DNA from 2 places in the Salinivibrio sp. IB643 genome. Region 2 is predicted to be linked to the other one. Evidence: predicted binding sites of a transcription regulator. Region 2 holds the regulator's gene; the other holds the start of a gene.
What was found. The regulator MetJ, encoded in region 2, represses methionine synthesis genes. The targets are predictions, from matches to a motif close to TTAGACNTNTANANGTCTAA.
Positions count from the first base shown of each region.

Region 1 (4,434 bases), on a different contig from region 2:
TGTGTTTGGTGTACTTGATACCAATTGTTAGGATCATCCATGACACTCACTGTTTGGGTGCGAGCACTCGGTTCACCCTGCAGCATCGACATATCATTCATCGAAATAGTATGTATTTCCCAGCCGCGTTGTTGTGCCGCCAACATCATGGCAAACGTGGAGTCTTTTTTTACACTGATGGCCTCAATGGGATCCATCACTACACCTATTTTCATCATGTCTCTCCTGTTTGCCGTTAACCCAGGTCGCCAAAACGGACTTGTAGCGCGGTAATGGCTGTCAGCGCTGCCGTTTCTGTGCGTAAGACCCGAGGGCCCAATAAAATTTCTTCAAAACCGCGATCACGTGTCATCGCTATTTCTTCTTCTGACAATCCGCCTTCTGGCCCAATCAGCAAACGTAGCTTAGAAGGGGCTTGAGGAAGTGTATTGAGGGAATACGGTGCACGAGGATGAAGGTTGAGTTTCAGTCCATCAAATGCCTGTTGGCACCAAGTGTCTAGGTTGATCACGGGATTCACGGTGGGGACGATATTGCGCCCACTTTGTTCGCACGCGCCAATGGCTATTTTTTGCCATTGTTGGCGTTTTTTCTCCAGTCGATCAGCATTGATCTTGACCCCACATCGCGCCGATAAAAGTGGCGTAATGGTATTTACCCCTAACTCAACCGATTTTTGTACGGTAAATTCCATTTTCTCACCACGAGAAATAACCTGTCCCAGTTCAAAATCTAGTGGCGATTCAACACCGACCTCTTCGCGGGCTGAGATGGTTGCGGTGACGTGTTTCTTACTGATTTGCGTCAAGGTCGCTGGAAATTGTGCCCCAGAACCATCAAAAAGCAGAATTGGTTGCTCTGCTTGCATTCTTAATACGCGGCCTAGGTGATTCGCCGCTTCATCGCTTAAGGTCACCGTGCCTTGAGACGGTAAAGGCGCCGGGTGATAAATTCGAGGAATTCGCATGGTGTTCGCTTTCCATTATCAATCAGCCTCCAGTGTAACATGGCTACCGGTGGCAATAGGTGATGTGTTAATCGGGAACGTGTCAATAATATGGGGACGGTGAACGGAAAAGCAAATAGCTAATGTTTTTCGCTGACCGGCGTTAGTATCTGTTGGCACTGTTTGCACCGATAGGTTGCCTGGCCGCGCAGAACTTTATGATGACGGCGTATCGTTAAGGCCACTGGCCCACAACGGCATTGGTACGAGAAGGTTTTCCCTTGCACCGCTGTGATATCAAGCTGGTGGGTCGTGTTTGCTGGAACATGAAACAAGTTAGTCATTAGATCGCGCCATTCCGGACCATGAGGTTTGACACGCCCATGCAGCGCGAACGTGACTAAATGGCAGACTTCATGCGGGATCACCTCATGAAAAAAAGCGTCGGCGTGTTGCTGGAGCAATACCGGATTAAACCGTAATCGCCATTCTGTCGGATGCGCGGTGCCTGCGGCGCGCCCTCGTAACGTAAAGCCTATTGTTGGATAAACCAGTTGGCGATCTAATTGCCGATTGGCATGATCAATACAGGCGTGGACCTGGTCGGTGACCGATTGTATCAAGGTGTTAGATAGAGAAGGCATAGGTGTCGACTCACACTGCGATCAAAAAAGGGAAGCGAATGCTTCCCTTTGTAAAAAGCGAATCAGGCCAGATTAACCAAGCTTGGCAAATTCACGCAATAGGTCTGCTTTGTCGGTTTTCTCCCATGGGAAAATTTCACGACCAAAATGGCCATACGCAGCAGTTTGCTTATAAATAGGTTGCAGTAAGTCGAGCATTTCTTGTAGGCCATACGGACGTAGATCGAAGTGCTCACGAACGGCTTTAATAATCACCTCTGGCGCCACTTTTTCAGTGCCAAAAGTTTCGACCATGATAGACGTTGGCTCGGCCACACCAATGGCGTACGACAATTGAATCTCACAGCGGTCAGCAAGGCCAGCTGCGACGATGTTTTTCGCTACATAACGTGCGGCGTAGGCGGCAGAACGATCCACTTTTGATGGATCTTTGCCTGAGAATGCCCCGCCACCGTGACGGGCTGCGCCACCGTAGGTATCCACGATAATTTTACGGCCGGTTAAACCACAGTCTCCCATTGGGCCACCAATCACAAAGCGACCCGTTGGATTAATAAAGAATTTGGTTTCTTTGGTGAGCCATTCTGCAGGTAGAACCGGTTTGATAATTTCTTCCATGACCGCTTCGCGGAGATCGTCGGTTGAAATGCTGTCGCAATGCTGTGTTGACAGCACCACGGCATCAATGCCCGCAATCTTGCCGTTGTCGTAGGCGAAAGTGACCTGGCTTTTTGCATCAGGACGTAGCCAATCTAAGATGCCATCTTTACGTACTTGCGCTTGGCGCTCAACCAAACGGTGTGAGTAAGTAATAGGGGCAGGCATCAGTACATTGGTTTCATTGGTGGCAAAACCAAACATAATCCCTTGATCGCCCGCACCTTGATCTTTGGGATCAGCGCGGTCAACGCCTTGGTTTATATCAGGCGATTGTTTGCCAATGGTGTTCAATACTGCACAAGAATTAGCATCAAAACCCATATCGGAATGAACGTAACCAATATCGCGTACCGTTTGGCGAGTGAGCTCTTCAATATCAACCCAGGCTGAGGTCGTCACTTCCCCGCCTACCATGACCATTCCGGTCTTCACATAGGTTTCGCAGGCAACGCGCGCTTTGGGATCTTGCTCAAGAATGGCATCCAAGACCGCATCAGAAATCTGATCGGCAATTTTATCAGGATGGCCTTCAGAGACGGACTCTGAGGTAAACAGGTGCTTAGCCATGTGACACTCTCATTGGTTATCAAGAATACCGACGATACGTAGCGAGTTGTCTCGCCGATCATCTCAGATGTTTTAACTTCTAGACGTCTATTTTATTCGCAAATACGATAAACGCAAGTCAGTTAATGCATCAGGGGGCCTCTCTAGGTATAGCAAAGGCGAGCATTTAGGAGAGTTACCAAGCCTTAAGTCATCACAAGGCGAGAGGAGACAAAGCGTATATAGCTCTTGGTTGAGATCACACAATACGTGCGTCTTTTACGTGCTTGAGATACACTGTGTACCATCGTCAAACAAGCACCGATGGACATGGCACTCAGAGTCGCAATTAATGGATTTGGCCGCATAGGGCGCAGCGTATTGCGTGCCCTGTACGAGAGCGGTAAGCACGATCGCATTCAAGTGGTGGCGATTAATGAACTCGCCGAGCCGGAAGCGATGGCGCATCTGCTCCAGTATGACTCGAGCCACGGTCGATTCGGCTGGCCTGTTTCTTACAATCAAGAACATTTGTTTGTCGCCACCGACAGCATTCGCCTTCTTCACTTACCGGAATTACAACTGTTACCTTGGCGTGATCTTGATGTCGATATTGTCTTAGACTGTACGGGCAAATTTGGTACCCGTGAAGACGGCGAAGCACACATTGCCGCTGGCGCTAAAAAAGTCTTGTTTTCACACCCTGCGAGCCAAGATGTCGACCGAACCGTGATATATGGCGTCAATCACGAGGCATTGACGACAGACGATCGTATTGTCTCCAATGGATCTTGTACCACAAACTGCATTGTGCCGGTGATTAAAGCGCTGGATGAGCACTTTGGTATTGAGTCTGGCACCATCACCACCATTCACTCTTCAATGAATGATCAGCAGGTGATCGATGCCTACCATTCCGATCTTCGTCGTACACGCACGGCTAGCCAGTCTATCATTCCTGTCGATACCAAATTGCATGTTGGGATCGGTAGGATTTTTCCGAAATTTTCTGACAAGTTCGAAGCGATTTCTGTGCGTGTGCCGACGATAAACGTGACAGCTATGGATTTAAGTGTCACTGTGCGTACTAAAGTGAAAGTTAATGACGTAAATCAAGCTCTGCAAACCGCATCTCGATGTACATTAGACGGTATACTGGATTATACCGAAGCGCCCTTGGTGTCGATAGACTTCAACCACGACTCACACAGTGCCATTGTCGATGGGTCGCAAACGCGGGTGAGTAATCATCAGCTGATAAAAACGTTGGTTTGGTGCGACAACGAGTGGGGCTTTGCCAACCGAATGTTGGATACCACCTTGGCGATGGCGCAATGAGTGCGCTAACGCAAGGGGGTCGCCCTGATTAAGTCAGTTTCAATTTGCAACCTTATAGAGAGGACCCTATGTCTGTAATTAAGATGACCGACTTAGATCTTGCCGGAAAGCGTGTCTTTATCCGTGCGGATCTGAACGTGCCGGTAAAAGACGGTAAAGTTACCTCTGACGCACGTATTTTGGCGTCATTGCCTACCATCAAACACTGCTTGGAAGCCGGTGCGAAAGTGATGGTGACCTCTCACTTGGGGCGTCCTGAAGAAGGACAACCTGAAGACCAATACTCACTGCAACCTGTCG
Region 1 is NZ_MUFF01000013.1:10,067-14,500, forward strand. Features, by position in the region: gene gshB (glutathione synthase) at 1-218, opposite strand, end outside; gene rsmE (16S rRNA (uracil(1498)-N(3))-methyltransferase) at 236-967, opposite strand; gene BZG77_RS07680 (SprT family zinc-dependent metalloprotease) at 1,087-1,590, opposite strand; gene metK (methionine adenosyltransferase) at 1,663-2,817, opposite strand; gene epd (erythrose-4-phosphate dehydrogenase) at 3,127-4,134, shown strand; gene BZG77_RS07695 (phosphoglycerate kinase) at 4,203-4,434, shown strand, end outside.
Region 1: the regulator MetJ is predicted to act here: its motif matches at 2,889-2,908, upstream of metK (methionine adenosyltransferase).

Region 2 (4,434 bases):
GTACGGTGACGCGGCGTGGTGATTGCACAAAAAAGTTGCGAAACCGAGGGGGCTTGATTAGAATTGCGCGCCTTAGAAAATATTTGTTAACGACGTGTGGTGCCCGGCTTAGGATCGGGAGAGCGACACGGCCTTTAAAATGAGGTTATCCCTATGAAAGCTGGTATCCATCCAGAGTACAAAGCCGTCACAGCAAAATGCTCTTGCGGTAACGAATTTGCGTTCAGCACAACCCTAGGTAAAAACATCAACCTAGACGTGTGTGACAAATGTCACCCATTCTATACCGGTAAGCAGCGTATCCTTGATGCTGGTGGCCGTGTTGATCGCTTTAAGAAACGTTTCGGTGCCCTTAGCAGCAAAAAATAAGCAGCTATTGACCGAATATAGAGAAGGGACGCATCAGCGTCCCTTTTTTTGATCGTATCGTCCTAGTATTCGGACAACAGGTCCGAGCATCATCGCGAATACGGCGTTAGTACTGGTGGACGTTTCCCCGCTGCGTTACCATCTTTACCCTTATACAAACCTTTCCTGTGTGGTTTGTAGAGTGTCTGGCTAATATCGGTCATCCTTCCCTGCCGATATTGGTTATCCCTTCACGATAATAACTAGGAAAACGACATGTCGGACGATAAACGCCAGCAAGCGCTGGATTATCATGCATACCCTACACCCGGAAAAATCTCTATCGAACTCAGTAAGCCTGCTGATTCAGCGGCGGATCTTGCTCTCGCCTACAGCCCAGGCGTTGCTGAACCTGTGCGTGAAATAGCCCAAGATGCGGATGCCGTATATCGTTATACCGGTAAAGGCAATATGGTCGCAGTGATCTCAAACGGCACCGCGATTTTGGGGTTAGGGAATTTAGGGCCGATGGCGTCAAAGCCTGTCATGGAAGGCAAAGCGTTATTGTTCAAGCGTTTTGCCGGCTTGGACTCGATCGACATTGAAGTTAAACACCGCACCATCGATGAGTTTGTTGATACCGTAGCCAATATTGCTGACACCTTTGGCGGTATCAACCTTGAAGATATCAAAGCCCCAGATTGTTTTGAGATCGAAAAGCAGCTGATTGAACGCTGTGAAGTGCCTGTCTTCCATGATGATCAACATGGTACCGCGATTGTCACTGCTGCGGGGATGCTTAACGCGCTCGAGTTGCAAGGCAAAGATATTGGTGAAGCCACCATCGTGTGTCTCGGTGCGGGTGCTGCTGCGGTGGCCTGTATGGAGCTATTGATTAAATGTGGCGCCCAGCGCGAAAAGATTTACATGCTGGATCGCAAAGGGGTAATTCACACCCGTCGTGATGACATTAACAAGTATAAGCAGTTGTTTGCCAATAACACGGATAAGCGTACCCTCGAAGATGTGATTGAAGGTGCGGATCTCTTTGTTGGCGTATCAGGCCCGGATTTGCTCTCGCCTGAGGCATTAAAACTGATGGCGGATAAGCCTGTCGTGTTTGCCTGCTCAAACCCAGATCCTGAAATTAATCCAGAGGTTGCGCACCAAGTCCGGGATGATCTGATCATCGGAACGGGGCGTTCGGATTACCCGAATCAGGTGAATAACGTCTTGTGTTTCCCGTTTATTTTCCGGGGAGCATTAGATGTGCGTGCCAGTGAAATTAATGATGCGATGAAGTTGGCCGCCGTTGAGGCGATTCGTGGTTTGGCGAAAGAGCCTGTACCACAATCTGTCTTGGATGCCGCGGGCTTGTCTTCACTCAGTTTTGGCCCGGATTACATCATTCCCAAGCCGATGGATGCCCGTTTACTGCCCAAGGTAGCACGTGCCGTGGCGCTTGCGGCCGTCGAAACCGGCGTAGCCCGTATTGAGATGCCAGACAACTATATGTTGTAAAGAAAACATGCTGTAAAGAAAACATGTTGTAATTAGAAAACAGTGCCTTACCATAAAAAAACCGCCGATGGCGGTTTTTTTGTTTAGTATTCACTGTCGTCAAACTCAATACCCAACTCTTCCATGATCCGACGTGCCTCGGCAGGAATGCTATCGGGTTTATCCTTACGGATGTCGTCATCGGTTGGCAGAGGCTGCCCGGTATAGGCATGTAAAAATGCCTCACACAATAACTCACTGTTGGTCGCATGACGCAGGTTATGAACCTGACGGCGAGTGCGCTCATCAGTAAGAATTTTTAATACTTTAAGTGGGATAGAGACGGTGATCTTCTTTACCTGCTCTTTCTTTTTACCATGTTCGGCATACGGATTAATGTAATCGCCGTTCCACTGCGCCATGTCTCACCTATCTTGATTATGGAATACCCAGAATGATGCTGCGGAGATTTTAGCTATATTAACCGCCACATGCAAAGGTGTTTAGACGTCTAGAAGTGTTGACGTCCTAAAAGTACAGAGGTAAGGTAGTATGATGACGACTGGATCACGTAAATCGTGCCAGCGCAACAAGAGCAAGGATGAACCATGACAGGTAAAAAAACCGACACCATTGCCGTTCGAACAGGAATTGGCACTGACACGCAACATCATGCGGTTGTGCCGCCTTTGTATTTATCAACCAACTATCGTTTTCCTGCTTTTGGCGACGTTCCCACTTATGATTATGCCCGTGGGGGCAATCCAACTCGAGCTCAGTTAGAGCAAGCGTTAACGGAACTGGAAGGCGGAGCCGGTGCCGTGGTGACCAACTGTGGGATGGCAGCCATTAACTTGGTGTTGTCTTTACTGGATGCAGGGGATCACATTGTTGCACCGCACGATTGTTATGGTGGTACCTATCGCTTGTTAGAGTCACGCGCCAAGCAAGGGATTTGGCAGGTCAGTTTTGTCGATCAATCTGATCACCAGGCGTTAACCGCTGCGCTGGCAAAACAGCCGAAACTGGTGTTAGTTGAAACACCCTCTAATCCGCTATTGCGTGTGGTCGATATTGCTAAAATCTGCCAACAGGCCCACCAAGTGGGGGCATGGGTGGTGGTCGATAACACCTTTTTATCGCCAGCACTCCAACAGCCTTTTTCACTGGGTGCGGACATCATCGTGCATTCCACTACTAAATTTATTAATGGTCACTCTGATATTGTCGGTGGCGCTGTAGTGGCGAAGACGCCTGAATTGGCTGCAAAATTAGCGTGGTGGGGCAACTGCTTGGGCGCGACAGGTAACGCCTTTGACAGTTATATGACATTGCGAGGGTTGCGTACCTTGGGCGCTCGGGTTAAACAACATCAGCAAAATACGCAAGCGGTATTAACCTATTTGCAAACAGTCCCTGCGGTGCGGCAACTCTACTATCCCGGTTTGGCGACACATCCAGGCCATGACATTGCCGCCCGTCAGCAGTTTGGATTTGGTAGTATGCTCAGCCTCGAGCTGGACACGGACTCCGCTGGGATCGCACGTTTTATTGAAGGCTTATCCTTATTTGCGCTTGCCGAGTCGCTGGGCGGGGTAGAAAGTCTGGTCACGCATCCAGGGTCAATGACCCATCGTGCGATGAGTGATGACGCGCAAGCCGAGGCTGGCATTACCCCGACGTTGCTGCGTTTTTCTATTGGACTAGAAGACGCAGAAGACTTAGTGGCCGATTTGGCGCATGCCTTCGCCCATTTAGCTAACCAGTAAAACCGATTGCTATAGGTGTTGCTGTCATAGCACGCCGCTTTATTGATATTTATTGAGACCAAGAGAGACCTCGCCATGCACGCGCAACCGATGGACACCGCCCCCGAATCACAACGCCAATTGCATAAATTTGGTGGCAGCAGTTTAGCGAGCCCAGATTGTTATCGCCGTGTGGTCGATGTGCTGACGGGGCATGCAAAGGCGCACGACTTAATTGTGGTCTCTGCGGCGGGGAAAACGACCAATCAGCTCATTGCTTGGCTCGCTCAACTGGGCAAAGATGGCCGGTTGGCGCATGAGACCTTGCAAGGCGTCCGTGCCTTTCAGCAAGACTTGATTGAAAATCTGATCAACGGTGATCACAAACAACAGTTGGTTGATGCCTTATCTGCTGACATCGCGACGATCGCGTCGCTCGGGGAGACAGCGCTGAGCGACAGCGTACAAGCCGATGTGCAAGGGTTCGGAGAGGTTTGGTCGGCGCGTTTATTAGCCGCGCTGCTTAATCAGCAGTGTCGTCAGGCGGTGATGTTGGACTCGCGCCACTGTTTACGCGCGGAACGTGCGGCTCAACCCGAGGTCGATCGCGGCGCATCATGGCCACTATTACGGCAGCAACTTTCTCAGCACACGCAATCTCACGTCGTGATTACGGGATTTATGGCGCAAAATCAAGCTGGGGAAACCGTGCTTTTGGGGCGTAACGGGTCAGATTATTCGGCCACGGTACTCGGTGCGTTAGCGGGGGTCCGCCGCGTGACTATATGGAGTGATGTTGCCGGTGTATACAGTGCGGATCCACGCCACGTCGAGAATG
Region 2 is NZ_MUFF01000007.1:161,853-166,286, forward strand. Features, by position in the region: gene rpmE (50S ribosomal protein L31) at 154-369, shown strand; gene BZG77_RS05765 (malic enzyme-like NAD(P)-binding protein) at 625-1,869, shown strand; gene metJ (met regulon transcriptional regulator MetJ) at 1,953-2,270, opposite strand; gene metB (cystathionine gamma-synthase) at 2,457-3,617, shown strand; gene BZG77_RS05780 (bifunctional aspartate kinase/homoserine dehydrogenase II) at 3,693-4,434, shown strand, end outside.